Regions from separate parts of the Clostridium sp. Marseille-Q7071 genome, predicted to be linked through region 2. Evidence: a T-box and tRNA genes for the amino acid it is inferred to sense, from the RefSeq annotation. Region 2 holds a T-box; the other holds one or more tRNA genes.
The links. A T-box is a leader RNA that pairs with one kind of tRNA and senses whether it is charged. The one in region 2 lies ahead of metG (methionine--tRNA ligase), so its partner is inferred to be a tRNA-Met.
Positions count from the first base shown of each region.

Region 1 (17,031 bases), 250 kb from region 2:
AAGTATTTCCTCTTTTTCTATAATGTTATTAATAGTAGCTTGATTTGGACATATCATAAATAATCTCCTCCTTTTTCATATATTATTATCAATATAAAAAGGTATATACTTCTTTTTAGGAAGTATATACCTAATTTATAAATTGTTCACACTTTAACTTAGGCGTGTGAAAGAAAATAATATACTGGTCTATTATTTTTTAAATATGCCTTATTAACCAAACATAGAAAGTAATACACCAGCCGCTACAGCACTACCTATAACCCCTGCAACGTTTGGTCCCATAGCATTCATAAGTAAGAAGTTAGAAGGATCTTCCTTTTGTCCTACAACTTGTGAAACTCTAGCAGCCATAGGTACCGCCGAAACTCCTGCTGAACCTATTAATGGGTTTATTTTACCTTTAGTAACTTTACACATTATCTTACCTATAATTACGCCTGAAGCAGTTGCTACTGCAAAAGCAATAACCCCTAAAATTATTATTCCTATAGTTTTTGAAGTTAAAAATATCTCTGCTTTAGCTGTTGCTCCAACAGAAAGCCCTAAGAATATTGTTATTATATTTATAAGAGCATTTTGTGCAGTATCACTTAATCTTCCAACAACCCCAGATTCTTTAAATAAATTTCCAAGCATTAGCATACCAACAAGTGATTTAAGTGATGGAAGAAATAATATAACTAAAATAGCGACAACTATTGGAAATATAATTTTTTCTACTTTTTTAACTTGTCTTAGTTGTCCCATTTTTATTGTTCTTTCTTCCTTAGTAGTCAATGCCTTCATGATTGGAGGTTGAATCAATGGCACTAGTGCCATATATGAATAAGCTGCAACTGCTATTGGCCCAAGTAAATGTGGTGCTAACTTATTTGTTAGGAATATAGCTGTAGGACCATCCGCTCCTCCAATTATACCTATAGATGCCGCTTCTTGTGGAGTAAATCCAAGTAGTATTGCTACTATAAATGCAAAGAATACTCCAAATTGTGCTCCTGCTCCCATAAGAACACTAGAAGGATTAGCTAATAGTGGTCCAAAGTCCGTCATAGCACCAACTCCTAGGAATATAAGTGGTGGAAATATTTCTAGTTTAACACCTCTTGATAAGTAATATAATAATCCTCCAGCTTCACCTGCAACCGGTTCTGCCATTATATCTGCTAATGGTAAATTTGTAAGTAACATACCAAAAGCTATAGGTAACAATAATAATGGCTCAAACTCTTTTGCAATTGCTAAATATATTAATAAACAAGAAACACCTATCATTAAAAGCTCTTTCCAAGTTATTGCAGCAAAACCGGAGGTACTTAATAGTTCTTGTAATACTTCAATTATATTCATTTAGCTTACCTCCTTTTTATTATGCGATAACAGCTAAAACGTCTCCTGTATTAACAGCTGCTCCTTTTGCCACATTTATTTCAGCAATGCTACCATCTACTGGTGACATTATTTCATTCTCCATTTTCATAGCTTCTAAAACAAATAATACATCACCTTTTTTAACTGCAGCACCTTCAGTTATATTTATTTTCACTATTGTTCCTGGCATTGGAGAATCAATTTTTTCTCCTGAAGCATTTGATTTTTTAACTGCTGGTGCAGTTGCTGGCTTTTGCACTGGTGCTGGAGTTATTGGTTTTTCTGGGGATACATTAGGTGCAGAAGTAAATTCTCCTTTAACCTCTTCAACCTCTACTTGATATATATTTCCATTAACAGTAACGTTATATCTTTTCATAGTAATTTTCCTCCCTATACATTTTAGCGATTAAATTTAGTAGCATTACTTTGCCAATTTGCATTTCCACTATTTACTCTTTTTATACTCTTTATATTTAAATCTGAAATTGGTACATTAAGATGAGCTGATAACGATGCCATTATAACTGCAACTAATTCTAAGTCATCTTGAGGATTTTCTATAGTTTCTACCTCTTGTACTAATGGTTCAAATATCTCTTCTTTGGCCGGTTCTATTTTTTTCTTTTTATCTCTTAATAGAAAGCTTTGAAATTTAATTACATACATTAAGATAACTAATACAGCGAAAACTATAATCATAGCTACTGCCGAAACTCCTAATGCATCTATTAAACTTAATTTTTCATTCATACTATATCCCCCCTAAATTAATATGCTTCCATGCTTTTTAGGGTAGCTTAACTCTCTTTTGCTTTGTAACATATCTAACATCGCAAATACTCTTTGCTTAGTTTCACTTGGTTTTATAATATCATCTAACAAACCTATTTCTGCACAAGTATATGGATTTGTAACTTCATCCATATATTTTTTAATAATCTCTTCTTCTTTTGCTTTTGGATTATCCGCACTTAATATTTCATCTCTATATTTAGACATTATTATAGTCTTAGGGGAAGTTAATGAAATTCTAGCTGTTGGCCATGCTAATGCTACATCAAAAGATGTTTCCTTGCTTGCTAGTGCTAAGTAACCTGCTCCATAAGCTTCTCCAATTATAAGTGAAACTTTTGGAACTACAGCATCACCTAAAGCATATACCATTTTTGATACGCTTTTAGCTAATCCCATCCTTTCCTCCTCAAGATTAATAACAATTCCTTTTGTATCTACAATACTAAGTATTGGAATGTTGAAACTATCACACATTCTTACAAAGCTTGCTACTTTATTCGAAAGTTTTATATTAATCTCACTTTTTTTATTGGAATCGTTTGCTATAACACCAACTGTTAACCCATTTATTTTTATTAAGTAAGTGTTTATGCTCTCTTCCATAGTTTTATTTATTTCTAAAACGGAATTTTTATCACTAATTGCATTTACTACTGCTTCTCCACTATAATTTTCATGAATAGCGGCCTCATTCAATGTTTCTTTCGCTTCATTTAAATCCATAGATTCAGCAGTTAAATATGGCATTTCTAAATTATTAGCTGGTATATAATTAAATAATTTCTTAGTTAACATTACTGCTTCCATCTCATTACTAACAACAAAATGAGCGTTTCCATTTTTAATGGAAGATATTCCATCACTATACATAGAGCTACTTACATATCTTTCTTCTTTATCTATCAGCTTATCACTTGTATTTATACTAAGTTGTCCATTATCTTCTACTACTATAACAAAATCACTCATAGTGGCATTTAATGCCATTGTTCCATTACATGGTCCTGAAACAATAGAAATTTGAGGTATTACACCACTATTCTTAGTAGTTTTTCTTAAAACTTCTCCATAGGAAGCTAAAAGTTCAATTCCATCACCAACTTTTCCACCTACGGAATCAAATATCTTAACTATTGGTGCTCCCATTTTCACTGCAGCATCCATTATATTGCATATTTTTTTACTTGATTGTTTATTGAATATTCCCCCATTTACAGTGTAATCTTCACTATAAATGTACACTAATCTTCCATCTATAGTTCCATGTCCTGTTACAACTCCTGCACCATTTTTATCAATTAGTGCTCCTACCTCTACAAAAGAACCTTCATCTAAAATATTAAAAATTCTTTCTCTTGCAGTTATTTTGTTTAAGTTGTGCTGCATTTCAACTTTTTCTGTTCCACCACCTTGGTGTGTTTTATGTCTAATTTCATCAAAGACATCAAGTTTATCCATATCATTGCCTCCTGACTTTAGATTACTCTTTGTTACCCCGCCATAATAATAACATAAAAAGTCCCATTTGTACATAAAAGTTGCAAGTTTTAATTCATTTTTCTGTGTATTGAAAAAAAACAATTATAAATTGACGTGTAATCATTCTTTTCCTTTAATATTCTTTCTATTTTCCTTTATTTCAAAAGAAAAATAGATGACTAGTTATTTTAAAGTATACTTTGCATATTAATAAAACCACTATAAGTACATACTTATAGTGGTTTTATTAATTATTATTTATTCTTTTATACTAGAATAATCCTTCTATTGTTCCATCTTCTTTTATATCTATTTTAGCTGCTGCTGGAATTTTGGGAAGTCCTGGCATAGTCATTATTGTTCCTGTTAATATAACAATAAATCCTGCACCATTAGAAACCTTAACTTCTTTTACAGAAACTTTGAATCCTGTTGGCCTTCCAAGAAGATTTGGATTGTCTGATAATGAATTTTGTGTTTTAGCTACACATATAGGTAATTTATCCAAACCTATTTTTTCTATGTCAGATATTTGCTTTTTAGCTGCTGGTAGTATTTCAATTCCATCAGCTCCATATATCTCTTTAGCTATTGTTTCCATTTTTTCTTTTATAGTTAATTTTTCATCATATAATACGTGGAAATTACTTTCTTTTTCTTCAATAGTTTTTATCACTTTTTCAGCAAGTTCTAATCCACCTTCTGCGCCTTTTCCCCAAACTTCAGTCAATGCAACTTCTACACCTTTATTTTTACAGAATTCTTCTATATATTTAATTTCTTCTTCACTATCGCTTATAAATCTATTTATAGCTACAACTGCTGGTACACCAAACTTTTCAACATTTTCTATTTGCTTTTCAAGATTTTCTATACCTTTTGCAAGAGCTTCTACATTTGGAGTATTTAAACTATCTTTTTTAACCCCACCATGATGTTTAAGCGCACGAATAGTTGCTACTATTACTACTGCACTTGGTTTTAGATTTCCATATCTACACTTAATATCAAAGAACTTTTCTGCTCCTAAGTCTGCACCAAATCCAGCTTCTGTTATAGTGTAATCACCTAATTTTAAAGCCATCTTAGTAGCTAAAATACTATTACATCCATGTGCTATATTTGCAAACGGTCCACCATGAATTATTGCTGGTGTATTATCTAAAGTTTGAACTAAGTTAGGCTTAACAGCATCTTTCATAAGCATAGCCATGGCACCATGAACATTTAAATCTTTACAATATATAGGTTGTCCCTCTGTGCTGTAAGCTATAAGAATTTTCCCAAATCTTTCTTTCAAATCCATTAAGTCTGTTGAAAGACAAAGTATTGCCATTATTTCAGAAGCAACTGTTATTGTAAATCCATCTTCTCTTGTAAATCCATTTGGAGTTCCACCAAGTCCCACTACTACTTGCCTTAACGCTCTATCATTCATGTCTAGAACCCTTTTAAATACTATTCTTCTTGAATCTATTTTTAATTCATTTCCTTGATGAATATGATTATCTATAGCTGCACTTAAAAGATTATTTGCTGTTGTAATTGCATGCATATCTCCAGTAAAATGCAAGTTTATATCTTCCATAGGAATTACTTGAGCATATCCTCCACCAGCAGCTCCTCCTTTTACTCCAAAAACAGGACCTAAAGAAGGCTCTCTTAATGCTATTACTGCATTTTTCCCCATGTTACAAAGAGCTTGACCTAATCCTATAGTAACAGTGGATTTTCCTTCACCGGCTGGAGTAGGATTTATAGCCGTTACTAGTATAAGTTTTCCGTCTTCTTTATCCTTGTTATTTTCTAATACATTGAGAGATATTTTTCCTTTATATTTTCCGTATAGTTCAATATCGTCCTCAGTTAATCCTATTTTTTCTGCAACTTTAAGTATAGGTAACATTTTTGCACTTTGAGCTATTTCTATATCTGTTTTCATATCAATATCCTCCAATCTACATATATAAAATTTTGTGTACAATTATATTTTATGTACAACAATCTTATTTATTATCAAGTTTTCCTATGAAATTATCTATATTAACTATATATCTTGAATGAGTACCTTCTCCAATTAAACCATTTTCATCATAAGCTTTTACTAAAAAAGTTATTTTCTTTCCCTGAATATCTTTAACTACAGCTTCACATTTTACTTTCATCCCAATTGGTGTAGCCTTAATATGCTTCGCATTGACCTCTACTCCTACAGTTGTATCTCCTGGTTCTAAATATAAATCAATAGCATTTTTAGATGCATTTTCCATTAAGCCTATCATTGCAGGCGTTGCATACACTTTTAGAGTACCTGAACCATGATGAAGTGCTGTATCATCTTCTGTTACAATCTTTTCAATAATTGCATTTAGCCCTATCTTTAATTTACTCTCCATTTACCTACCCCCTAACATAAATTTGGTAATATAATTATATCATAACTCTAAAGTTAGTCCTATAATTCTTTTGAAAAATTACGTATATTTTTTTATTTTTATATAATAATGTACGTATTTTTTTATTATTCTTTATATTAGCTATGAAAAAGACAAAAGAGTGCACGAACTCATCATACACTCTTTTGTTTACACTATATTTCTTCTTTTTTTATGTCTTCAATCTTTGCTTCTTCTACTTGTAATTTAACTTCTCCTGGATTAAAACCCTCATTTAAAGTATTTTCTTCTTTTGGAGTCTCTTCTTTAATAATATCAGCAGAAATCTCTTTCAAGCCTTTTCCATCCATAATTGCGTTAAATTCTTCAGCAGTAAGCTTTTCTTTTTCAAGAAGTGCTTTAGCAACTTCGTGAAGTTTATCTTCATTTTCACTCAGTATAGTTTCAGCTCTTTTATAAGCTTCATCTACTAAAGATCTTATTTCCTTATCTATCATAGAAGCTACTTCTTCTGAAAAATCTCTTGAATGACCGATATCTCTTCCTAAGAATACTTCTCCTTGTTCTTTTCCAAAGGAAATAGGTCCTAATTTTTCACTCATACCATATTCCATAACCATTTTTTTAGCTATAGAACTGGTTCTATCTATATCGTTTTTAGCTCCTGTGCTGATTTCTTTAAGTATTAAAGCCTCTGCAACTCTTCCACCTAAAAGTCCAACCATTTCATCTTTAAGCTTAGAACGTGAAGTATATGACGTATCTTCATCTGGAAGATGTAATGTATATCCTCCCGCCATACCTCTAGGGATTATACTTATTTCATGAACAGCATAAGAATTTGGTAAGTACTTAGATACTACTGCGTGACCTGCTTCATGATATGCAGTTAATCTCTTATCCTTTTCGCTTATAACTCTAGATTTTTTTTCTGGTCCAGCTATAACTCTTGTAATTGCCTCTTCAAGTATATCCATAGTTATAACTTTCTTTTTACCTCTAACAGTTAATAATGCTGCTTCATTCATTAAGTTTTCAATATCTGCTCCAGTAAATCCTGGAGTTCTCTTTGCTAATATTTCTAGCTTAACATCTGGTCCTAATGGCTTATTTCTTGAGTGAACTTTTAATATTTCTTCTCTACCCTTAACGTCAGGTGCTCCAACAACTATTTGTCTATCAAATCTACCTGGTCTTAAAAGTGCAGGATCCAGTATGTCAGGTCTATTTGTAGCAGCTACCATGATAATTCCTTCATTTACTCCGAAACCATCCATTTCAACAAGTAATTGGTTAAGAGTTTGTTCTCTTTCATCATGACCTCCGCCAAGTCCCGCTCCTCTTTGTCTACCTACAGCATCAATCTCATCTATAAATATAATACATGGAGAGTTTTTCTTCGCTTGCTCAAATAAATCTCTTACTCTTGAAGCTCCCACTCCCACGAACATTTCAACGAAGTCAGAACCAGAAATGCTAAAGAATGGCACTCCTGCCTCTCCAGCTACAGCTTTTGCAAGTAATGTTTTACCTGTTCCTGGAGGTCCTACCAAAAGAACTCCTTTAGGTATTCTTGCACCTACTTCCATATATCTCTTAGGATTTTTTAAGAAATCAACAATTTCTTCTAATTCTTCTTTTTCTTCATCTTCACCAGCTACATCTTTAAATGTAACTTTCTTTTTATCTGGTGTAGCCATTTTGGCTCTACTCTTACCAAAATTCATAACTCCACGGTTTCCACCGCCACCTCCACCAGACTGTTGCATAAACATTCCCCAAAATGCTACAAGCATTATTATAATTAAGAATGTTGGAAGCATTTGAATCCAGAATGGAATACTTGTTGGTGGTGTAAAATCAACCACTGCAGTTTTATTTGGATTTTCTTTTCTTAAATCTTTAAAGTCATCTCTTGGTAAAGCTGTATGATATTGTGTTCCATCATCTAATTCCCCTACTATTGTTACATTATCCTCACTCATAGTAGCGGTTTTAACTTTATCTTCTTTCCAATATTTTTCAAATTTATCAGCACTAATCCTAGCTACATTTCCACCATCTTTAAATAGTGTTAATGCCGAAAAGATTACAAGAAATAAAACTAACAACCAGGCCGTTGCACTTGAAAATTTTTTCACTAAAGGCCCCCCTCTCTTTCTAGTTATGATTTTCTAAAATTCTAACATATGAAATATTATATCATAAAGAATATAATATTAAATCTTATTGTGAATAATAACTCATTATAATTTTTCTACTTTTTATATACACTTTCCTTTAAAATAGCTACATATGGTAAATTTCTGTATTTTTCAGCATAATCTAATCCATATCCAACTAAAAAATAATCTGGAACGTCAAATCCTAAGTATTTAACTTCCATTTCTTCTTTTCTTCTATCAGGTTTATTTAATAAACATGCTATTTCAAGACTTTCAGGATTTCTAGCACCTAAGTATTTCATTAAATATTTTAATGTAATTCCTGAGTCAATTATATCCTCAACTATTAATACATGTTTTCCTTTAACCTCAAAATCTAGATCTTTCAGTATTTTAACTATACCTGAGCTTTCTGATGAAGCTCCATAGCTAGATACTGCCATAAAATCCATCATACAAGGTATTTTTATTTCTTTTAAAAGATCTGACATAAATATTACAGAACCTTTTAATATTCCTAGCACTAATAAATCTTTCCCTTTATAGTCTTCACTTATTCTAGTTGCTAATTCTTTTACTTTTTCTTTAATTTGCTCTTCTGTTAACAATACTTCCTTTATATCATTATACATAAAATTCCTACCTTTCTATACATATCTGTAAAATTCTTTCTGTATTATTGTCAACTTTAAATTTCTCACTTATTCTATAACCTACTATCCATCCAATTTCATTTCCAAAGCAAATCAATGGAATAATATCTCTTTCATGCCTAGGTACTTTAAGGTCAATAAATAAATCCTTCAGCTTCTTACTTCCCTTCATCCCCAGAGATGTAAATCTATCTCCATCTTTTCTATATCTTAATATTATATTATCTTTAACTTTATCAAAATCAAAATACTTTATCATATCAGAATCTTTTAGATTAACATCATTATTCTTATGAAAAATTTTAGTTATAATTTTTGTATGTAACTTTTCACAATAAAACTCATCATTAAATGGTATTACTTCATAAATATTAGTATTATAATTTTTCATTTCCTTATATATATGTATATCTTTATAAACATTATCAATCATTAAGCTATCAGGTAACATAATAGTCTTTCCAGTGTTTTGATTATAAAGCTTAATTATGTCAATAATGTGACTGTTTTCGATATTATATAAATCACCTTTAACTTGAAGAATTGCTTTTCTTAATACTCTTGTGATAATAGTTTTATGTTCCTTAAAAGCATCTTTATATATTATAACTCTATCACCTTTTCTATAACAGTATTTTTTAAATATTTCATCAGATATTTCTTCAAGATAATCATTATCTTCCCTAATAATATTCGACATTCTATTTAAGGTATGAATTATATCTTTATTAAAATTATTTTCCATGTAAGGAATAAGTTCAAGTCTAATTTTGTTTCTAGCATAAATATTTTCAAAATTAGTTTTATCTATCGCTGCTGGAAGTTCATTTTCCTCACAATATTTTTCAATTTCCTTTCTCGTTATCTCAATAAGCGGCCTTATAAATATATTATCCCTAACCGGTCTAATCCCTACTAAGCCCTCTATACCTGCACCTCTCATCATACGCATTAATACAGTTTCTGCTTGATCATTTAAATTGTGAGCAATAGCAATTTTATTACAATTATATTTTTTCATAAGTTCATCAAAAAACTCATATCTGGCTTCTCTACCAGCTAACTCATGAGATATATTTTTTATTTTTGCTAATTGATTAATATCAACCCTTTTAAAAAAGCATAAAATTCCTAGCTCATCACAATATTTTTTGCAAAGCTCTTCATCTTTATATGCATCTTTTCCTCTTAAAAGATGATTTACATGAGCTGCATAAATGGTTATATTTAGTTTATTCTTTAAAGTATGTAAAATATGTAATAATGTTATAGAATCTGGTCCACCAGATAATGCAATTATTATTCTATCACCATCATTAATCATATTATTTTCGGCTATAGTTTTTAAAACTTTATCTTTCAACTTTTTACCACTTCCTAGAATATGATATTCATTACCTCATATTATCATATATTACCCTTTAATAAAAGAAAAATATCATTAAATATTTCTAATTTGTTAAATTTGAGAGCTATAAAAAAATGAAGAAATGTAAAAATTACCCACTTTACAATTCTTCATTTTTATAATCTAACTATATAGGTTGTACACTTTTGATACCAATACAGTCATATCATCCCTAACCTTATTTTTACTTATCTTCTTCGCCTCCTCTATTATTCCTTCTGCTAAATCACCTATATTTATATCATCATTTCTTATCATATAATCTAAAATCCAATCTACTCTTCCCGAAGGCTCTACATCAAGCACACCATCACTTACCATTACTACTAAATCACCATGGGATACAGATTTTTTATGTCTTTCTATATCAGCTTTATCAAGCACACCTATTGGTAAACTTTTAGATTTTATTATATCAATGGTGTCATCAGATTTTATGAAACTAGCAACCGCCCCTACCTTCATAAAGTCTACTTCTCCTGTATATAAATCTATGCTACTTAAATCTACTGTTGAAAATTTCTCCTCCTCACAAAATTTTAAAGTCATAATAGAATTTACTGTATTTATAGCTGTAGTTTTACTAAACCCTGCATGAGTAAATTTTTCTATTAATTCTACTGCTGCTTCACTTTCTCGTCCAGCTTGTGGCCCTGACCCCATACCATCACTAATAAGCATCATATAATTGCCATTAGCATATTTGCCAAAGCTAAAGCTATCTCCATGTATATTAAATCCTTCTTTGCTTGCCTTAGCTACATGAGTTACCACTTTAAACTTAGGTGCTTCTTCTAAAACAATAGTACATTTATTAGTTTCAGGATTTATATAACATGCATCGTCATTAATAATCATATTTTTTTCCACAGCTTCATTAATTATAGGAAGAATTTCTTTCCCATACATATCAATTGAAGCATACTCTGATGATGAGATCCTAATTATTAACCTACCTTTTTTATCTTCAATGGAAAATACATCATCATATTCTATATCATTTTTATCAAATAATTTTATTATGTCTCTTTCCACTTCTCCATCCACTTTAATGTCTTCATTAAAATCTTTCACTAATTCTTGAACAGATTGAGCCATATTGTTTATTTGACTTGCTAAAAGTTCCCTGCCTTCACTTAATCTAGTTCTCCACATTTCACTTATAATATGCTTATTTACCACATCCTCAACATTTCTTATTAATGCACCTTTTCTAAGACACTTCCTTTCTAATTCAAATGGAAATTTATTTATTTTTTTCTGCTCATTTTCTATAAGTTCAGCAAATGCACTATAAGTTACATGATGTTCTCTAGCCCAGCATATACAATTAGTATTACAATCATTACATACTCTACTTGCTAAGTTTTCTACCAAGGCACTACTTTTACTTTGAAGTGTAAGCTTATCATTATCTACTAAGTTAGTTAGTATTTTTGACATATTTGCAAGTACATCTGAAAAATTATCAAGTCTTCCTAAATACATATTTCTTATATTATTTAAATAATTTCTATCTAAACTTTGCTTTTTCTTTTCAGAATTTATCTCTGCTGATATACGTTCATATATATTATTAGGTATCATTAAAAATATACCTACTGACAAAATTCCTTCTATTATAATAAAGCTATTTGAAATTGCCATATTAGAAGTTGACATATAAACTTTAACTATAGCAAAGGTCACTAAAAATGCTAATGAAACAAATATCCTTCCAGCATCTTTAAAAGCTCCTGCTACAAGCCCACAAATTCCTAATACAGTCACATATAATAATAAATATTCATTGCTCATTCCTACAATAGCACCCATAGCTATCCCTGATGTAGCGCCTATTGCACTTCCACTTATGTAGCTAAATATTATTACTACTGCCAATGCCAATACATTTGTAAGAGAAATGTTAAATATTTTAATTCCCCAAGTTCCTGCTACAACTACTGAAAATAATAAGGACATACAAATTATTTCTTCATTACTAAATAAATGTTTTGTTTTTAATTCTTCAAAGCATGAATTACTTATATGCAGAATAAAATATATTGGGAAGATACAAAAAATATTTGTAAAGGTTGAAATCAAAGATACTGAAAAACCATATTGATTTATTAAAATATTATAGGCAAAAACTGATATGGTAACAGTAATAGCTAGTACAGCTTTTTTTAACTTACTTTCTACAGTATCTCCTATAACCATAGAAACAAAAGTTAGCAATGGAACCAATACAAAATACATATTTATGTCTTTAACATAGCTCTGCATAGTAATATACCCTAGTAAGCTGCCAAAAGCAGATAATAAAGATATTTTATTGTCTTCTTTCATTAGTATAACTAATAAAAATGCAATCCCAAATGGTGCTGTATTGTTTATAATCATTGTTCTGCTAATGAAAAAACATAAAAAAAACAATACTCCTGCTTTTATAATCAGTTTTCTACTACTTTGTTCTTCTTTAATTTGTTTTTCTTTTGTATTTTTAATTCTTTTATATGGAATTATCTCTGCACCATATTGCATTTTATAACCACCTACCCCTTAAATTTGTAAGTTAATTGTAACAAAGGAGTCTGGAAATAAATGTCATTTAATGGAATGAAGTTATAAAATCTTTATGACATCAAACTGTATATTTTTACCATTTTATAACAAGAAGTTTTTCCCTCTGCACAGTTACCATTTTATACCATAATCTACTATTTTCAAAGTATTACTATATTTTTTTATCCACAATTCTTATATTTTTATTTTTCAATATGTTGATAACTTTTATAGTTAAAGCTGTCGTTATGGATAACTTTATAATAAAATTTGAAAGAATTTTTATTATAATAAATGGAATATTTTATTGAATTGATAATATAGTGCTGATAATTATGTTATTGAATTATTTGAATTTCTACTTTATACAATTGAGGATGGGGAATTATTAGACCTTCTCTTATATAAGAGAAGGTCTAAATTTATTTCTTTTCAAAGTGACGCAGTCACTTTTATTGAAAAATCTATTTGAAGAAATTAATTTGTAAGAATTAATTTCCACCATAATTGTCAATTGTCCATTGTAGAACTCTATAGTTTTGCTAATTAAAATTATATAATCAAAATCTTAAAGTTATCACTGGATAGAATCTCTAACTTCTAGTCATATTTTAAAAGTATTACTAATAAATATAATAATCAATTATTATATTTAGTTTTTCACATAATAAAAAAGCTTACAACTAAGTTGTAAGCCTTTATGGTAGCGGAAATAGGACTTGAACCTACGACACTCCGGGTATGAACCGAATGCTCTAGCCAGCTGAGCTATTCCGCCATGTTGGTTGCGGGGGCAGGACTTGAACCTACGACCTTCGGGTTATGAGCCCGACGAGCTACCAGCTGCTCCACCCCGCGATATTTTGGTGCTGAAAATTGGAATCGAATTGGTACGGTGTTTAACCACCGCAGGATTTTAAATCCTGTCCATCTACCCGTTCCGCCACTTCAGCAGATTATTTAATTTAAATTGACCTTATATAATACTTAACTCTTGCCATCCATAAATTAATGGTTGCGGGGGCAGGACTTGAACCTACGACCTTCGGGTTATGAGCCCGACGAGCTACCAGCTGCTCCACCCCGCGATATTTTGGTGCTGAAAATTGGAATCGAATTGGTACGGTGTTTAACCACCGCAGGATTTTAAATCCTGTCCATCTACCCGTTCCGCCACTTCAGCAGATTATTTAATTTAAATTGACCTTATATAATACTTAACTCTTGCCATCCATAAATTAATGGTTGCGGGGGCAGGACTTGAACCTACGACCTTCGGGTTATGAGCCCGACGAGCTACCAGCTGCTCCACCCCGCGATATTGGTGCTGAAGACCGGAATCGAACCGGTACGGTGTTTAACCACCGCAGGATTTTAAGTCCTGTGCGTCTGCCTGTTCCGCCACTTCAGCAGGTTATTTAATTTAAACTGACTTTACATAGTGCTAAACTCTTGTCATCCATAAATTAATGGTTGCGGGGGCAGGACTTGAACCTACGACCTTCGGGTTATGAGCCCGACGAGCTACCAGCTGCTCCACCCCGCGATATTGGTGCTGAAGACCGGAATCGAACCGGTACGGTGTTTAACCACCGCAGGATTTTAAGTCCTGTGCGTCTGCCTGTTCCGCCACTTCAGCATTTCTGACTATAGTATATGTAATATAAAATATTTTAACCTTAAATTAATTATAAGGTTATGGTAGCGGAAATAGGACTTGAACCTACGACACTTCGGGTATGAACCGAATGCTCTAGCCAGCTGAGCTATTCCGCCATGTTGGTTGCGGGGATAGGACTTGAACCTACGACCTTCGGGTTATGAGCCCGACGAGCTACCAGCTGCTCCACCCCGCGATATTTGGTGCTGAAGACCGGAATCGAACCGGTACGGTGTTTAACCACCGCAGGATTTTAAGTCCTGTGCGTCTGCCTGTTCCGCCACTTCAGCAGGTTATACATTATTGTGCGCATCTTTCAGCGACAATATTTATTATAGTTTAAGGTCTATATATTGTCAACACTTTTTTTTATAATAAACTTATATATTTTTGCAGTTTTATTAAAACTTAACTATATTAGACCACTAATATAATTAAAAGAGTGCCAAAAATTTAGCACTCTCTAAATTTATATTAATAATTTGAACTTTTTCTACTATATCCGCGTCCTTTATTATCTTGGTGTCTTTTTAAATCCTGAAATCTTTCTTCACTGTCTTTTAGGAACTTAGACATTCTATCTTCAAATGAAGAGCCACCAGTTTTTCCTTTCTCTTTTTCCCAGTCTATTTCCACAGGTTTTACTGATTTTTTTGGCACTCCTGCTTGTTTTATAGATAAGCTCATTTTTCCGTTGTCATCAACTGAAATAACCTTCACCTTAACAACGTCTTCTTCTTTTAGATGATCTCTTACGTCTTTTACAAAGACGTCTGATACTTCTGAAATGTGAACAAGTCCTGTTTTTCCTTCCACTTCAACAAAAGCACCAAAATTAGTGATATTAACCACTTTACCTTCTACAATACTTCCAGCCTTTAAGGTCATATTAAAAAGATTCCTCCTTAAATAATGTTTTAATTATTATGTTATATATCAAGTTATGTTAAACATAACACAGATCACTTATCTTCTTTTACACTGTTATTGATTACAGGAGTTTCACCCTCTTTAATAAGTCCTAATTTTTCTCTTGCAAGTTTCTCAATATACTTATCAGTCTTTGATAACTGCACTTCATCCTGTAATTTTTTGTTTTCTTCTTGCACTTTTTCTAACTCCACAGTGTAGGTTTCAAATTCAACCTTTTGTCTATGCATTATCTTCTGCTGATTTATGAAAATATAAGAAACATAAACAATTAATAGAGATAATAATAAGTTTTTGATTTTTCTATTTTTCATTATACAACTCACCCTCCACATAGAATGAGTATAACAACTTATTATTCAATAGTTATTATATTAAAATATAACTACTCATGTTAAACTCATAAGTATATTTTAATTTGAATTGTTCATTTGTTCAAGGTATTTTACATTAATTTTTAACTTTTTCTTATTATTTTGTATAAACAAAATCTTACAGGATAAGACAATGTATTAAATATTACTCTTAATACCTTTCCAATAGCCAATAATACGTTGTGAAGTACGTTTATAAATATCTTACTAATTAGTTTAATATATACAAATAATCCTATACTTACATATACAAAAACATTAAAGCTCATATATGCATAGCTTGTGTACATCATAAATATAAACACAATAAATCCTGTAGCAATCCAAAATAAAACATCTTGAATTATAGTTATAATCGCACCAACATCTTCAAATCCTCTTATAATTCTATAAATATCAAAGAGAACGCCTATTAAAACTCCACTCAATAAACTAAATGCAAATAATATTATTTGTTGTTCCATTGTAAACAGCATGATACTTACCTAAAAAGCCTTGAAAGAATGCCTTTTCCCTTTCTAGATTTTTTTTCATCACTGGTATATACAATATAACTTATTTTTCCACTTATCATTACATCTCCATTTTGTACATCTAGTTTATTCATTTTTAAATTTTCTCCTCTTATATCCATAGAACCAAGAACTGTATTTAAAAGGATTTGTTCATCATTAAAGCTTACAATTTCCTCAACTCCGTCAATTGCCATCTTTTTCCTTGAATCTAAAGTTAAATAACTTTTTCTATCTTCTATCTTGGTTTCTTTGTTATCCATAAAACCCTCCTTGCATATATTAAAAGTATTCCTAATAAATAATATTTCTTTAAGAAAAATATATGCAAAGAAAAGCAATTTAAGAAGAAGTAATTATTCCTTATCTTCTTCCCCTGATATTATTTCATACATAGTTTTAGCATTTTCTTTAGTTACATGATTTGCTATATTCACTATTTTTGCTGTTAATACTTGAGTTGCAAATTGAATTTCAATGATATCGCCTTCTTTTACTACCGTTCCTGCCTTAGCAACTTTACCATTTATTGAAACCCTACCACTTTCACAAACTTCTTTTGCAACTGTTCTTCTCTTAATTATCCTTGACACCTTTAAATACTTATCAAGTCTCATAGCCATCACCCCAAATATATTTTATTCAAATTTATACTTTTAAATTTATAACTATAAATAATTCCAAAATAATTAAATTCTTTAAAATATTATATAAACTTTATTATTCAAATATAATTAT
Region 1 is NZ_CBCOPR010000001.1:987,299-1,004,329, reverse strand. Features, by position in the region: gene ACWPW7_RS04700 (hypothetical protein) at 1-57, opposite strand, end outside; gene ACWPW7_RS04695 (sodium ion-translocating decarboxylase subunit beta) at 214-1,350, opposite strand; gene ACWPW7_RS04690 (biotin/lipoyl-binding protein) at 1,370-1,750, opposite strand; gene ACWPW7_RS04685 (OadG family protein) at 1,774-2,124, opposite strand; gene ACWPW7_RS04680 (acyl-CoA carboxylase subunit beta) at 2,137-3,627, opposite strand; gene ACWPW7_RS04675 (formate--tetrahydrofolate ligase) at 3,920-5,590, opposite strand; gene ACWPW7_RS04670 (thioesterase family protein) at 5,655-6,044, opposite strand; gene ftsH (ATP-dependent zinc metalloprotease FtsH) at 6,239-8,185, opposite strand; gene hpt (hypoxanthine phosphoribosyltransferase) at 8,302-8,841, opposite strand; gene tilS (tRNA lysidine(34) synthetase TilS) at 8,849-10,225, opposite strand; gene spoIIE (stage II sporulation protein E) at 10,394-12,796, opposite strand; tRNA gene ACWPW7_RS04645 (tRNA-Met) at 13,519-13,595, opposite strand; tRNA gene ACWPW7_RS04640 (tRNA-Met) at 13,600-13,675, opposite strand; tRNA gene ACWPW7_RS04635 (tRNA-Met) at 13,830-13,905, opposite strand; tRNA gene ACWPW7_RS04630 (tRNA-Met) at 14,060-14,135, opposite strand; tRNA gene ACWPW7_RS04625 (tRNA-Leu) at 14,140-14,228, opposite strand; tRNA gene ACWPW7_RS04620 (tRNA-Met) at 14,288-14,363, opposite strand; tRNA gene ACWPW7_RS04615 (tRNA-Leu) at 14,368-14,456, opposite strand; tRNA gene ACWPW7_RS04610 (tRNA-Met) at 14,517-14,593, opposite strand; tRNA gene ACWPW7_RS04605 (tRNA-Met) at 14,598-14,673, opposite strand; tRNA gene ACWPW7_RS04600 (tRNA-Leu) at 14,679-14,767, opposite strand; gene ACWPW7_RS04595 (S1 domain-containing RNA-binding protein) at 14,952-15,365, opposite strand; gene ACWPW7_RS04590 (FtsB family cell division protein) at 15,440-15,721, opposite strand; gene yabQ (spore cortex biosynthesis protein YabQ) at 15,865-16,245, opposite strand; gene yabP (sporulation protein YabP) at 16,263-16,556, opposite strand; gene ACWPW7_RS04575 (RNA-binding S4 domain-containing protein) at 16,650-16,910, opposite strand.
Region 1: it encodes a tRNA-Met, which carries the amino acid that the T-box ahead of metG (methionine--tRNA ligase) is inferred to sense. The anticodon was not compared.

Region 2 (17,031 bases):
ACATTATATTTACATAGTTCAGCATAATATATAAAATTTCTTATATTAATTGTTATTAGTAGTAATTAATTAATTTGGTAACTTTTTCAAACTCACTACATATTATATTATGGTAATACTAATAAGGAGCGTTATTATAGTATGTTTATTCGTCATCCATATGACAATGATTTTAGGTCATTCAACGAAGATTTAGATTATGATTTTATACCTTTTAATTACGATAGAGAGCGTCAAATGATGCCTCCATCAACTGGTAGACCACCAACGGCTCAACCAACTGGTAGACCACCAATGGGTCAACCGACTGGTAGACCACCAATGACTCAGCCAACTGGTAGACCGCCGATGGTTCCAGCTCCTGGTACACAACAGATGGCTCCAACTCCTGGTACACAACAGATGGTTCCAACTCCTGGTACACAACAGATGGCTCCAACTCCTGGTACACAACAGATGGTTCCAACTCCTGGTACACAACAGATGATTCCAACTCCTGGTACACAACAGATGGCTCCATCACCTGGTAGACCACCGATGCCTCCAACTGGTAGACCGCCAATGGCTCCATCACCTGGTAGACCGCCAATGACTCAACCAACTGGTAGACCACCAATGGCTCCAACTGGTAGACCGCCAATGACTCAACCAACTGGTAGACCACCAATGGCTCCAACTGGTAGACCGCCAATAGCTCAACCAACTGGCAGACCACCAATGGGCCCACCTAGTCCTGGAAGACAATTTGGTGCACCTTCTAGTCCGCCTCCAAATTTCACACCACAAAGAGCCCCTGGTGCACAACCTTTCGCTGTGTCTCCAGGTTCTATACGTCCATGTAGGTTTCAATTTGTATTTATATGGCCTACAATTGGTAGACCTTTCTGGGCATGGTTAATCAGCGTAGATAGAAGAAGTATAGCAGGCTTTAGATGGAATGGACGAAGATGGGTTTATTTTGGAATGGACTTAAGAAGAATTGCGATGTTCGAATGTTTTGGAAGAAGTTTTCTTAGAGAAGTAATGGATCTTTCATCTAATATTAAAAATGTGAGTATAGCACCTAGAAGCTTTACAGTAGATTACCCAATTATTGAAGGATTGCAAAATGAAGATGTTCAATCCAACATAAATGGATCAATTATTGAGAAAGTTAATTCTATGTTTAATAGCGCTGTTTTTCTTCCTGAGCAAACTAATTTTAATGAAATTGTTAGTTCTTATATCCTTTCTCTTCAGAGAAATGGATTGATAAGCATTCTCTTCTATTTGTATACTAATACTATGGGAGAAAATGAAAATACAATTTATAGTTCCTTAATTATAGATTCTAACACTGGAGAAGAATACGATTTTGAAGATCTATTTAATCCTAGCTCAAACTTTAGAGAAAGGCTCAGTCAGCTTGCTGTTCAAAGAGCTAGAGCAGAAAATATTCCATTCACCGAGGAGTTTCAGGGAATTATTAACAATCAACAATTCTATCTAACACCAGATGCACTAGTGTTATATTATCAACCTGGCGAATTTACACCTGCTTCTTATGGACTGTTTGAGATTGCAATACCTTATGCTGAAATTAGAGATCTATTCTCTCAAACAAATCCTATAAGTAGAATGACCACAATGACCACATAAAAGAAAGTCGTGACTTATGTCACGGCTTTTTCAATACACAATAAAAAATATTTATATTAATATAGGTATAAGTTATTTCCCAAGAAATGATTTTTTACTTTCTTATTTGTGAAATTTCAACAAAATTTTTATTTATAAATAAATAACAAGTAAAATTTTTGCTTTTTAAAATTATAAAATTATCTTATATACTTATAACTTACTACATTTTATATCACATAGATTTCTCTTTCTACATATTATTTTCTCTGAACTGCAAATTATACAACTCTCTTTTACTTTTTCAAAGGCTAGTTCATATTCACTATGACAAGAAACACATTTAAATTTACATATACACTTTGTATAGTGTCCGCCTTCTATGGAAAGTGCATATCCATTAATAAGTGCTAATGCAACCTTTTTTCTAGCCTCATCAATTATATTTTGAAAAGTTTGTCTTGATACTTCCATCTTTTTCGCAGATTCTTCTTGACAAAGTCCTTCTACATCTTTTAACCTCATCGCTTCAACTTCTTCAAATTTTAGCTTAACTTCCTCCACTCTATCCTTAATCTTATAATCTTTTTTAGAGCAAGGTATAAAATAAGTATTTTTAGGCATAAATTGAACTTTTCTCAATTTTATTGGTCTTGCCATTAAAATTCTCCTTAATTAATTTTTTTAGATAAGGCCAAATTTTAATTAAACCTTATTTTTTTATATAATCTATAATTTTATTAGATATTAAAATCATAGTTTCTTCAATATTTTCATTATATTTTTCTGCCTTTTCACTTGATAGCTGTGCTATCTCTTTGCACATAGGAAGCTCTCCAAGTAATGTTGTGTTCATTCTGCTAATATAGTCATTAAGATTCTCATTTTCAAAAATTCTAATCTTTGTATCGCAGTCTGGACATAGTAGATAGCTCATATTTTCAATAACGCCTATAACAGGAATATTTAAACTTCTAGCCATATTTAAAGATTTAGCAACAATCATAGATACCATATCCTGTGGTGTAGATACTATAACAACTCCACTAATAGGAACTGATTGCATAACAGTTAGTGGCACGTCTCCTGTTCCTGGTGGCATATCTATTATAAGAAAATCTAACTCACCCCAATAAACATCTGTCCAAAACTGTTTAACAGTAGCAGATATAACTGGACCTCTTAATATAGCTGGTTGCTCTTCATTATCCATTAGAAGGTTAACAGACATAACTGATATTCCTTCTTCAGATTTTGCTGGTATTATTCCAGCTTCATTCCCAAAAAGCTTTTCATGTTTTATTTTTAAAAGTCTTGGAATACTTGGACCTGTTATATCTGCATCTAGTATTCCTACCTTATAACCTTTTTTATTTAAAGCTTTAGCAATCATGGTAGACATAGTAGATTTCCCAACTCCACCTTTTCCGCTCATAACTGCAATTATATTTTTAATCTTATTATGTGGATTATTTTCAATAGTGCAAGTTGATTGAGAAGTACAACTAGATTTACTAGAACAACTATCACATTTTGACATTTAAATCACCTCATTAGTTATTAGCATATGCTAATAATATTGTAGCTATATTTATTCTTGTTGTCAAAAATTTATTCACTTTTAAATTATAAAATGGATATCTTTAGTTGTATTTATTAAACTAAAAATATCCACTTTCTCTTAATTTATTATTTTATATTCCTTATATTATTTTTCGTTTACAAACTCTCCATCTTTCATGACTATACTCATATTTTCTAAAGCTATATTTCTAACATCTTCTAATGGGTTTTTACTAAGCACAACTATGTCTGCTGCTTTTCCTTCTTCTAAAGTACCAGTTATATTATCTATTTTTAATACTTCAGCACCAGCTTTTGTTGCTGCAACTATAGTTTCCATTGGTGAAAGACCTGCATCATGTACTGCATATATTTCTTTTAAGCTATATGCTCCATAAGGAGTAAGCTTACTACAGAAAGAGTCTGAACCTACAGCTATACGTATTCCTGCATCTTTAGCCGCCTTAAAGTTTGCAATAGTACGATTTAATTCTTTCTCTGCCATAGTTTCACCAGGGAATTTGTCTAAAATTGGTCTGTATGGTGGTTCATATTCTGTAAACCATTCATAGAAGAATTTCATAGTAGGAACTAAGCTTATATCTTTTTCTTTCATTATTTTTAAGCACTCATCATTAAGCTCTTGTCCATGTTCTATACTATGTACTCCTGCTTTTATACAATCTATTGCACCTTCTAATGATTCACAGTGAGCTCTTACAGGTAATCCTACATAATTTGCTTCTTCAACTACTACAGCTATTTCTTCAAAACTATAATGTTGATGAGTTTTACTATCTAATCTCCAAACTCCGCCACCTGTTGCCCATATTTTTAACATGTCTGGACCAGTTCTTAAAACTTCACGAACTGCTTTTCTCAATTCTTCTTTTCCATCAGCACATACTGCCCAAGGATGTGATTCCTTAACATAATCTAATGGCAATGTGTGAGTGTCACCATGTCCACAAGTTCTTGAAAATCCTAATCCGCAAGTTACTATTCTAGGTCCTTTTACAATTCCTCTATTTATCATATCTCTTAAATAAGTTCCATTACGAGATATATCTCCTGTAGTTGTAAATCCATGATTTAAACATGCTTCTCCCTGCGCTACTGCAACTATAGCCTTTTGAAGAACTGGTTCTAAAACCCAATCTAAATCTGATGGGCTTAATGCTCCTCCAAAATGTACATGAGTATCTATAAGTCCAGGCATAATAACCCTTCCACTTATATCAATAGTTTCATACTCTGAAGAAATTTTTCCATTGTTTTCTCCAGCATATTGAACTTTTCCTTCTTTTACCAAAACCAAAGATTTCTCTATTGGTTCCTTGCCAGTACCATCAATTAAAAGTCCGCCTACAAAGGCAATATTTTTTAAAGTCATAATAACCCTCCTAAAAAATTTTAAACCTTTATAAAATTTCGACAATGACTCACTAAATCCTTTTAATTTATGGTAAAACTCTATTTAATTAACATATAGATAGTTTATTAATAATAATTTTTAAATGTTGTAAATAAACCTAAATAATATTTTTACCTAGTTTTTTTACTTCTTCTTCAATTTTACTTTTATCTATCCTTTCAAACAATATCCTTACTTCTCCTAGTTCTATACCTTCTTTTACCTCTATATAATGCCAATTTACATTTTTAATAAATAGCCAATTTCTTATCTCCTTTGAAGAGAAAGGTATAAATGGTTCTAATAAATTAGATAAATTTCCTATAACTTGAACACAATTATAAATAGTATTTATACATTTTTCTCTATCTTCTTTTATAGTTATCCATGGTCTTTCTTCATCAAAATACTTGTTTATACTTCTAATAAATATAAATATTTCTTCTAATGCTTCTTTAAGCTCTCCATTCTCTATCTTATTTCCTACTGACTTATATAACTTAAGTGTATTATTCTTTATAGTTTCATCTATAGTTCCCTTTGGAATAATATTATCAAAATATTTTTGTATAAATATTAAAGTTCTATTTACTAAATTGCCATAAGCACCTAGTAGCTCTCCATTATTACTATTTATAAACTCCCTCCAAGAAAAATCTGTATCACGTTTCTCTGGTCCATTCGCTGTTAAAAAATATCTAATAGAATCAGCATTATAATTTTCTATTATATATGGAACCCAAACTGCCCAATTATTACTTGTAGATAACTTTTTTCCTTCTATGGTCAAATACTCACTGGAAATAATTTTACTAGGTAACTTATATATTCCTACTCCACTTAATAAAGCTGGAAGTATAATTGTATGAAATGGAATATTATCTTTTCCATGGATATAATAAGAGATTGTATCTTCTCTCCAAAACTTTTCCCAATCACCATTATTATCTCTTGCCCATTTTTTACTTGTAGTTAAATATCCTAAAACTGCATCTATCCATACATATATTTTTTTATCCTCAAATCCACTAATAGGAATATCAATTCCCCATGGTAAATCCCTTGAAACTGCTCTATCTAAAAGTCCTTCTCTTAAATACCTCTCTGTCATATTTATTGCATTTGTTCTCCAACCTTTAGAAGTTTTTAAATATGTTTCAATAGTATTTTGAAATCTTGAAAGGGCAAAAAATAATTGTTCTGTTTCTTTGACTATTGGTATATTTCCACAGTTCTTACAATGCCTATCACTTAAATCTAATGGATCAAGTAATGTAGAACAACTATCACATTGGTCTCCTCTTGCTATATTTCCACACTGTGGGCAAACTCCTTCTATAAATCTATCTGGTAAAAATTGCTTACATTTATCACAATATAGCTGTTCTTCTTGCTTTATATAAATATATCCATTGTCATATAAATTTTTAAATATACTTTGAACCTCTCTTTTATGAAATTCATCATCTGTTCTAGAATATAAATCATAAGTGAATCCTAGCTTCTCAAAGCAATATATAAATTCTTCATGATATCTATTTGTTATTTCCATCGGTGAAACTTTCTCATTTTTTGCTCTAATAGAAATAGGGGTTCCATGACAATCACTACCAGAAACATATAAAACCTCTTCTCCTTTGGCCCTATAGTATCTTGCTATAATATCTCCCGGTAATAATGCTGCTAAATGTCCTAAATGTAAGGATCCATTAGCATAAGGCCATGCTCCTCCAATAAAAATACTCATATTATCTCCTCCCTTAATTTAAATTAAATTTCACAGTAAACAATTTTATTAATAATATAGAGAATTTGATTATCAATTTTTTTATAATCCTCAATCTTCTTAGTACTTTTCTTAATTCCAACTATTAATTTTTTTAAAATAACATAAAAAAACTCCCGTTCCTAAGACTATAGTCTTAGGGACGAGAGTAAATACTTCGTGTTACCACCCTAGTTTATTTATATGTCACCATATAAATCTCTTCAAGTACGACACAAAATCAACTTAACAGTTATTTGTGTTTATACTCTAAGCACTGTAACGGGTGCAGATTTTACCGCTGTAGTCTAAATTCATAGGAATCTCGGTACAGAAGCTCCAAGGCCATGTTCAGTTTACTATTCACTACTTCTTCTCACCAAATAGAAGTTCTCTGTAAAAGAAATTATAAACTTACTCTTCTCTTCAACGCTTAAATTATAAATTTTAAAACATTATTACATTTATTATCCTTAATGTCAATAGTATTTTCAGTTATTTAGAATTTTATCCTAACTTCTAAACTTTATATGAGATTAATTTTATGATATAATTTTAACCTTGTAAATTACTCTAATTACATTAAATAACTTATTATAAATGTATAAGTTAAATTATGGTTAAGAAACTAAAAAATAATGTCAATACTAAAGATAAATAAATAAGGAGGAACATTTTTATGTATAAACTTACTTTTGATTACCCTCTTTCAAAAGCTGAAGAAGCAGCAGAGAAATTATATATTGTAGATATATACAATGTATTTTATGAAACTCCAATAACTATAACCACTACTGATTACGGATATGGGTATTATGAAAATAAAGATGAAAAAATAAATTTCAATATCGTTGTAGAAAGTGAAAATTACAACGAGGCAAAAAAACAAAAAAGTATAGTAGAAAGTACTCTTAATTTATCTAATGTATCTATAACTGAAATAAAAAATGTTGAGTTTAATGAAAATATCGAACCAATAGATTTAAATAATGGATGGATAATTGCATCTCCAGATTATACTGTAGAAGGAAAAAATAAAATAAACTTTATTCCACAAGGAGCTTTTGGTACAGGACTTCATGAGACAACTCAAGACTGTCTTCGTTTTATATTAGAAGAAGATTTTACAAATAAGACTGTATTAGATATTGGTACAGGTTCTGGCATATTATCAATAGCTTCAGCTATTAAAAATGCTAAAAAAGTAACTTCTATAGATATAAGAGATGTAAAAGAAGAAATAAACCTAAATGCTTCCTTAAACTCATTAGAAAACATAGATGTTTTAGTTGGTAATGCCTTAGATAATGAAATTACTCTTGCAGGCAGCTATGATTATATATTTATAAATATTGGTGGAGAAGAAACACAAATGTTTATGGACTTTATAGATTGCCATGTTAAAAAAGGTGGAAAATTATTGATATCTGGTCTTGTAGAATGGACCTTTGATCTCGTTATAAATGAAGTAAGTAAATATGGTTATACACTTCTTGGTAAGAAGCAAACAAATGAATGGTGTACTTCAATATTAATAAAAGATTCTATCCAGTAATATGTTGAACTTTATTTAATATATACTTTATAAAAACATATTTGTAAGACTATATTTAAAATAAAACTGTAGATAAATCTATTTCTGCTTAGATTTACCTACAGTTCATAAAGATCATAAATTTTCAAATTTATGATTTAATCTACCCTTTTATTTCATAGCTTTATAATAAATTTAGTATTTAGTTTTAAAAAACAGTCTCGCCTTTTTCACTTAAGTTTTTGCTTATAGAAATCATATTGCTAAATGTTTCTATAAGTATTGATGAAAGCTCTTCTGCTTCTCTTAAAAGTAGTTCCGCTTCTCTCTTTTCTCCATTATCTATTCTTTCAAAGACATTATCTCCTATTTTATGAAATCTAGCATGGTATTCTTCAACTTGGCTCCATAATTCAATAATATTTTCATGTTTAGGCTTTAAAGAGTAATAAAAATGTCCAAACCCACATTTATGATGATCAGTTTGAAGAGGTAATATTTCCATATTCTCTACTATGTATTTTAAGTTGTTAACCCAAGCTTTATGTTTATCAATGGCATTATCCATTAACTCTATAAAAATTTCGTTAGGAACTGTATAAAAGTTATCCAAGGTAAGTTCTCCACCTATTTTAGCTGTTTTGTCTAAGACCTCTTCTACCATTTGTAACTCTCCAGACAATCCCTGTATATCATTACTAGATTCCTTTAGCTCTTCTGAATAGTGATGTAAATCTTCTATTTTATTTCCAATAATACTTACTGATGAAGCTTCTTCTTCCATAGTAGCATTTATTTCCTCAGTGGTAGATTTTATATCAAATAGATTTAAAGCCATTTCTTGAATTGCCTCATTATTTGAAGTTGTGGATTCTACAATACCTTTTACTGCTGAATCAATTTCATGTAGAGAATTTACTGTATCATTTACACTATTACTGCTTTTTTGAGATGCTTCTCCAATTTCAAGTAGCAAACTCTCCATATTTCCCATAAGTCCTTTTGTATTACTTGAAAGTTTTCTAATTTCTTCTGCTACAACTGAAAATCCTTTTCCCATCTCCCCAGCTCTAGCAGCCTCAATAGAAGCATTAAGTGCTAATAGATTTGTTTGATCAGATATACTATTAATTGAACCAACTATTTCTTTAATTCTATTTAGTGTTTCAAGTAAATTATTTATATCACCTTTCATATTTTCTGAAAAATTAATGGCATTTTCCATTGATGACTCAATTTGATTAGCCATATTTTCACTGTTTTTAAAATTTTCACTCATGAAGTCAGCCTTATTTGAGATTTCTTCCATTAAATTCACTAATTCTGCATTAGCAGAAGTTATTTCTTCTGTTGACGCTACTGTAGCTTGTGACGCTACATGAAGCTCTTTAATCATACCATTAATTTCTTCACTTACTCTATTTACTTTTTCTCCATAAAACTTTAACCTTAAATCAAAGTTACTTACTTGCATAACTGCATTTAATGTATTATTGACTATTTCTCCAAAAACGTCTTTGCCTTTATTTAATCTTACACATAAATAGTCTATTTTATCTTTTAATTCTTTCTTTATTGAACATTTTTTATCGACTACTTTTTCACAATCTCCATTCTCAATACAGTCTATTATTTCTTTTAATTTGTTCGATTTATCAAAAAACATTTCATCTCCTCCATTTACTTTTTTTGATTTTATATTTAACATTATTTTTATTCATACTAAATAATATCCTTAATTATTATCGTATAATAGCTACAATACATTATGGTGTATATATTAGTTTTTTAAATAATCTCTAGCTAAATTGCAAATATCTATCTTGTTATTTAATTAACCATATTTCTATACTTAAAAAACTATTTATTTATGATTATTTTTAAGTTATATAATATATTTTAAGGTAAAAAATATCTTTATTTTCATTGTAATATAAAGCTGTCATAATCTCATGCTAAAAATTATTAAAAATTTCTATATGGTTTAAGACATATAAAAAAAATAACTAGTGAAAGATGAGTGATGTATTTACATCATATCAGTCAATAAACTCTTACGATAATCAGTTATCATATAGCTCTAACGACGGATTATGGTTAAAAATACATTATCATACTTACTAGTTATTTTTAATACAAATTATTTATATGGTTATTAATATCTAATTCCTACATCATTTAATAATACAGTACCTCTTTCAGTTCTATCAAATTGAAAACTTATTTTGGCTAATTGCTCTGGATTAAAATTTGTATTAGTCTTTTTAAAATCTTCTAAATTGAACTCAAAGCTTTTAAAAACAGGTTCTTTTATTGGTAAGAAACTACTAAATGGTGCCTTTAATATTTTGCTTTGGATCATTGGTGGTAAATAAGAAAAATGACTTAGTGGAAGACTTGATTTATTTCCATTCATATCTTCAACTTTTATTGTTAAATCTATTAATAGATTTTTGTCATTATCACTTTTCTCCTCATCACCATCAGCTAAAGAAAATACTATTTTACTATTTTCTTTAATGTTTAAATCTTTATTAGGTAATATTATATTATACATAGCAACATTAGGATTCTTATTTATGTCCCATCCTAAGCGAACTTCACTATACTCTCCTTCAGCGTATTTCAATTTAACTTTCTCTTCTTTCCATTGACTTAAATTTTCTCCAGTTATATTCCCTCCATCAATGGTAGTACTATTCACATCTATATCATCATTATATGAACAAATTATTTTAGTATTTGAATCAAAGTAGTTGTTTACATATAAAGTGTCTGGAAGCCATTTCCTAGCATATTCTATATCCTTAAATACTTCCCTATACTTCGTATTATTCTTTAGAGTGGTTTCTAAAAATGATGTTATCAATACCTTTGATATTTTCTGCTGCTCTTCTTCACTTATAAGCTGCTTGGTATTATAAAATCTGTTCCCTAAACCAGCAGCATCTTCCCTTCCCCACCTACTATTAAACTGGCCATGATTTGCTCCATATATATAAATAGAAGACTTAAAATAATCAGTGCCATCAGTAAAATCTATTCTATTATATTGGTCTGAACTACTGAAAGAACTTACATCCATATCATGAGCTCCATGTAAAGCTAGATAATTAACATCTTTTAACGGAAGAGAGTTTCCTGAAGGTTTATATTGTTTATCAGTTGATGCAATAGCAATGATTGAACGTATATTAAAATTATAATCAAATTTCACATTACCATTCTCAGGATAAGACTTCAATTTATTAAAAGCTGTAGCAATAGTTATTGCTTCTCCACCTCTTGAATGACCTATAAGTGCAATATTATTCATATCCACTTTATTATAAAAATCTTTTTCTACATCTTCGTTCCATTCTTTCCAAACCTTAAGATGTTCTAACATCAAAAATCCTCTTGCAGGATTTTCACCTTCTAAAACACTTAACATGAATTTGTCATCATATGGAGAAAAGTTTAAAAAATTCTCATCTATTGAAGCTACAATGTATCCACGACTTGCTAAAAGTTGTCCTAAATATTCATATCCTGGGTCTGAGTAGTCGGTCATTATATGATTTCCGTGTGCAATTACAACTAAAGGAAATGGGCCTTCCCCCTCTGGATACCAAACTAGTCCATTAAGAGGCATATTCTCTGGTCCAAAGCCTAAAAATTTTCTTCTTGAAGATGACCATTTTGATAAGGATTTTTCAAGAAATGCTGACCCATCAACAGGATTAGTGATTATAGAATTCTTCTCATTAAATTCTTTACGATAACTTTTTTCACTACCATAGGATAGCTTTTTTACTTTATAAGGTCCTTCTAAGGAAGGATTTTCAATGCTTGTACTACTATATTTTATTTGTCTTTTACTTTCTTTTATATTTTCTTTTATAGCATTTAAATCTCTGTTATTCCCATCATTAACTATCCAGTATCCTCCTAAGCCTATAGATACTATTATAACTACTGATAAAGCTATAGTTGTAATCTTTTTTAGACTATTTACATTTTTATAACTCCCTTTTGTAAATTTATATATTAAAGATCCTAATAAAGAAAAACTTATTATTGTGAACATTGTAGCTATAATATTAGCCTGCATAGGTGCAAGAAAACTTATGAAAATCAAAATAAATGAACTAATAAAAACTAGAATATAGCCACTAGGAACCTTTTTCATATAGTGGATTAAAATAGATATTATACTTCCTATTAATGATATTGCTAATAGAAGTACAAATGCTCCTTTAATAAAATCCCAAAAACCGTGTGATGAGAATAAATAATAGCTCTGCATTATATACAAAAATAAGGTTATAATAATTAAGCTAATGGATGCACCTTTCCAGCCATCACTTAGTGGTTTAATATTTTTTATTTTATATCTTAACTTTTTAAATAAATCTATAAATTTATTCCTTATTTTGTTCATCGTAACCTCCAATTCACATTTCTATTTATTTAAAATTATTGAAAAAACACTCTTTTCTTCTGTAACCTGGTTTTTAAGTCTCAATTGGCCTCCATGTCTTTCAATTATCATTTTCGATATTGCTAGTCCAAGACCAGTTCCTCCATCATCCTTTCTTGATTCTTCTCCCCTAACAAAGGCATCAAAAATTCTATTTTTAATATTCTCAGGTATACCTATTCCGTTGTCTCCAATTTCAAGTATAACTTTGTCATATTCTTCAATTATTTCTATTCGTAATTTTATACCGTCAGGATTATATTTTAATGCATTCTCAATTATATTTGATATTGCCCTAGATATAAGCTTAGTATCAAAACCTAATAAAATTTCTTTTTCAGGAAACCTTAAATCCAATTCAAATCCCTTTTCTTCAATTTCCTCATAGTGGTCTACTATAATTTTTCGTACAAATTCTACATAATCAGTTTTTGTTATTAAAAGCTTATAATCAACACTTTCCAGTTTGACAAATTCAAAGAGATCATCTGTAAGTTCACTTACTCTACCAGCTTTATTAAAAATAGTATTATAATATCTTATTTTTTTGTCTTCATCTTCAATAAGCCCTTCGCTTAGCGCCTTAGAATACCCTTGAATGGTGGTTATTGGTGTTTTAATATCATGAGATAAGTCTACAAGCATTCTGGTTTTTCTGTCCTCAAGTTCTTTTTTTTCCCTTTCCATAACTTTTAATTTTTCTGCCATAAAATTAAAGGTATCTCTTATTACTGCAAATTCCCTTTCTGCATAAAATTCAATCTTTGTATCATAATTTCCCTCACTCATTTTGCTCATTCCCTCAGTTATCTTTCCTAATGGCTTACTTATTTTTTTTGATGTCCATAAGCTAAAAAGAATAACATTTATTATAAAGGTTAACAAAAAAATTATTCCAGCTTTTATTAGCATATTGTAAAATATAGTTAAATTAGCACTAGAAATCTCCTCTACACTGCCAGCTCCACTACCAATGACTTTTTCTAATTTCCATGATAAAACACCTGCAATTACAACAAATAATAATGCGAGAATGAATACAAACACACTATAATTTATAATAAGCGAAGTAAATATTTTTTTATTCTTATTCCTCATTGCTTATTACCTTCTTTTCAAACTTATACCCAAGCCCTCTTACAGTCTTTAAATATATAGGTTTCCTTGAATCCTCTTCAATTTTTTCCCTTAAATTGCTCATGTGAACCATTATAGTGTTATCATCTCCCATAAAATAGTCCTCCCAAACAGTTTCAAATATTTCCTTCTTAGTGAATACTCTTCCCGCATTCTCCATTAAAAGTTTTATAATTTTATATTCTACTGATGTTAAGATTACTTCATTGTCCCTTTTTCTAAGAGTGTTACTAAATATATCAAGCTCTATCTCTCCAATTTTTATTATCTTCTGTACATTTTTACTATCAGAATTTAAATTATAAAATCTTCTAAGCTGAGCTTCTACTCTTGCTACCACTTCTAAAGGATTAAATGGTTTTACAACATAATCATCTGCTCCTAATCCTAGTCCTAATATTTTATCTGTGTCTTGATTTTTAGCTGAAAGAATAATAACAGGAAGATTATGTTCTTCTCTTATTTTCTTAACTAATTTAAATCCATCTATTATAGGCATCATTACATCTACAATTGCCATATCTATTTTACCTTTTTCTATAAATTCCCATGCCTTTTGTCCATTTATTGCTTTAATTACTTCAAATCCATCTTTCTCAAGATAAAGCTCAAGTATCTCTAATATATCTTCATCATCATCAGCAATTAAAATTTTATATGCCATAATTCTTCCTCCTCAATATTAAAAGCTAATTATAAAAATTTCTGTATTATTATTAATAATTATGAAAATATTATAACATTTTAGTAATTTATTTAATTGAATGTTTTTAAATATAGCTTTTTAATAGTTGTAGGAATAAATGTATTCTATAAAATAGATATTATAATACTTAAAGATATATACCTTTCCTCCTTTCTAGTACTAATGATACATTGATAATCTTTAGGATGACTAAAGATATTCTTAAGATAATCTTAAGTTTAAGATACTAGAAATAAAAAAGAATTCTTATTTTGTAAAAAATTAATTTCTAAATATAATTTGGTAATCTTGCATTCTTTTGTTAAATATTTAAAATCCTACTTGACATGTTTTTGTACATGCTATATCATTAATTTAAATTGAATATACAATTCTCTATATTAAGAGGGAGTAGTAGCAAATATAATACCAACATACCCGACTAGGCTTTTCTATTCTGGTATTATATACCAATAATTTGGTTACAAGACTTTTAATATAATTCTTATTTTATTAAGAATTATATTAAAAGTCTTTTTTTATTTTTATTAAGGAGGAGTAAAATTTATGAAAGATTATTACAAAAGAGTACCAGAAGAATTATTCAATATGTTTAATTCTAATTCTAAAGGACTTAGTAAGGAGGAGGTAGAAAAAAAACGGTCTGAATATGGCTATAATCAACTAACTGAAGGTAAGAAAAAGTCAATTCTACAAATATTTTTTGAACAGTTTAAAGATTTATTAGTACTAATATTAGTTGTAGCTGCTCTAATCTCAATGTCTATAGGAAATGTTGAAAGTACAATTGTTATTTTTGCTGTAATAACAATTAATGCAATTTTAGGCACAGTCCAATATATAAAAGCTGAACAATCTTTAAATAGTTTAAAGGCGTTATCTGCTCCAATGGCAAGAGTGCTAAGAAAAGGTGAAAAAATAGAGATTCCATCTCGAGAGGTTGTTCCTGGGGATATTTTATTCTTAGAAGCTGGAGATTATATAAGTGCTGATGGACGTATTATTGAAAATTATAGTATTCAAATTAATGAAAGTTCATTAACTGGTGAATCAGAGAGTGTTATTAAAAATATAGATATTATAACTGGAGATAATATACCAATTGGTGATCAAAAAAACATGGTCTTTGCTGGCAGTCTAGTAACCTATGGTAGAGCAATGGTATTAGTAACATCTATAGGTATGTCTACTGAACTTGGAAAGATTGCTACACTTTTGGATAATACAAAAGAAAAGAGAACACCTCTTCAAATAAGTCTTGATAATTTCGGTAAAAAGTTAGCAAGTTGCATATTAGTTATCTGTGCTATTGTTTTTTTATTAAATATGTATAGAGGTTATGAAATTGTTGACTCTTTAATGTTTGCGGTTTCTTTAGCTGTGGCAGCGATTCCTGAAGCACTAAGTTCTATAGTAACAATAGTACTTGCTCTTGGAACTCAAAAAATGGCTAGTGAAAATGCTATAATTAGAAAGCTTCAAGCGGTAGAAAGCTTAGGATGTGTATCCATAATTTGCTCTGACAAAACTGGTACCCTTACACAAAATAAGATGACAGCTAGCAAAATTTATATAAATGAAGAAATAATATCATCTAAAAATATGAACTTAAAAGAAGAGCTTCATAATAAATTACTGTTATCAAGTTTATTGTGCAATGACGCAATTTCAAATGATGAAAATGGTATAGGTGATCCAACAGAAATTGCCTTAACAGATTTAGGTAAAGCTTATTCTCTAAAGGAATTAGATGTTAGAAAGAATTACACTAGACTTTGTGAAATTCCTTTTGACTCAGAAAGAAAATTGATGAGTACAGTACATGAAATTAATGATAAAACCTTTATGCTTACAAAGGGAGCTTTAGATGTACTTTTAAACCGCACAATAAATATAGAAACAAAAGATGGCATTAGAAAATTAACAGATCATGATAAAATTAAAATAGAAAAAGTAAATAAAGATTTCTCTAATGAAGGTCTTAGAGTTTTGGCATTTTGCTATAAAGAAATTGATAGCTCAAATGATATTAGTTTAGATGATGAAAATAATCTTACTTTCCTTGGATTAATTTCAATGATTGATCCACCTAGAGAGGAATCAAAAAAAGCTGTAGAAGATTGTATTGAAGCTGGCATAAAGCCAGTAATGATTACAGGTGATCATAAAATAACTGCATCTGCAATTGCTAAAAAGATAGGAATTTTACAAAAAGATTGTGAAGCTATTGAAGGTGTTGAATTAGATAAATTAAGTGATGAAGAACTAAAAGAAAAAGTTGATAAAATTTCTGTTTATGCTAGGGTATCTCCAGAGCATAAGATTAGAATTGTAAGAGCTTGGCAAGAAAAAGGTAATGTTGTAGCTATGACTGGTGATGGAGTTAATGATGCTCCCGCTTTAAAACAGGCAGATATAGGTGTTGCAATGGGCATTACTGGGACTGAAGTAGCCAAAGATGCTGCATCTATGGTATTAACTGACGATAATTTTTCTACTATTGTAAAGGCTATTTCAAATGGTAGAAATATATATACCAATATTAAAAATTCTATAAAATTTTTAATCTCAGGAAATGCAGCTGGAATTCTTTCAGTTTTATATGCTTCACTAGCTGCTCTGCCAATGCCTTTTGCTGCAGTTCATCTATTATTTATAAATCTTTTAACGGATAGTTTACCTGCTATAGCATTAGGTCTTGAACCACAAAATAATAATGTATTAAATGAAAAACCTAGATATATAAATGCTCCAATTTTATCTAAAGCCTTTCTAAAAGAAGTTTTAATTGAAGGGTTAATAATTGCAATTTGTACCATGACTGCTTTCCATA
Region 2 is NZ_CBCOPR010000001.1:1,238,133-1,255,163, reverse strand. Features, by position in the region: gene ACWPW7_RS05950 (DUF3298 domain-containing protein) at 142-1,638, shown strand; gene ACWPW7_RS05945 (DUF134 domain-containing protein) at 1,831-2,277, opposite strand; gene ACWPW7_RS05940 (Mrp/NBP35 family ATP-binding protein) at 2,330-3,157, opposite strand; gene ACWPW7_RS05935 (amidohydrolase family protein) at 3,326-4,573, opposite strand; gene metG (methionine--tRNA ligase) at 4,713-6,341, opposite strand; T-box leader at 6,516-6,798, opposite strand; gene ACWPW7_RS05925 (50S ribosomal protein L11 methyltransferase) at 7,039-7,914, shown strand; gene ACWPW7_RS05920 (methyl-accepting chemotaxis protein) at 8,102-9,559, opposite strand; gene ACWPW7_RS05915 (alpha/beta hydrolase family protein) at 10,049-12,316, opposite strand; gene ACWPW7_RS05910 (sensor histidine kinase) at 12,338-13,453, opposite strand; gene ACWPW7_RS05905 (response regulator transcription factor) at 13,443-14,156, opposite strand; gene ACWPW7_RS05900 (cation-translocating P-type ATPase) at 14,745-17,031, shown strand, end outside.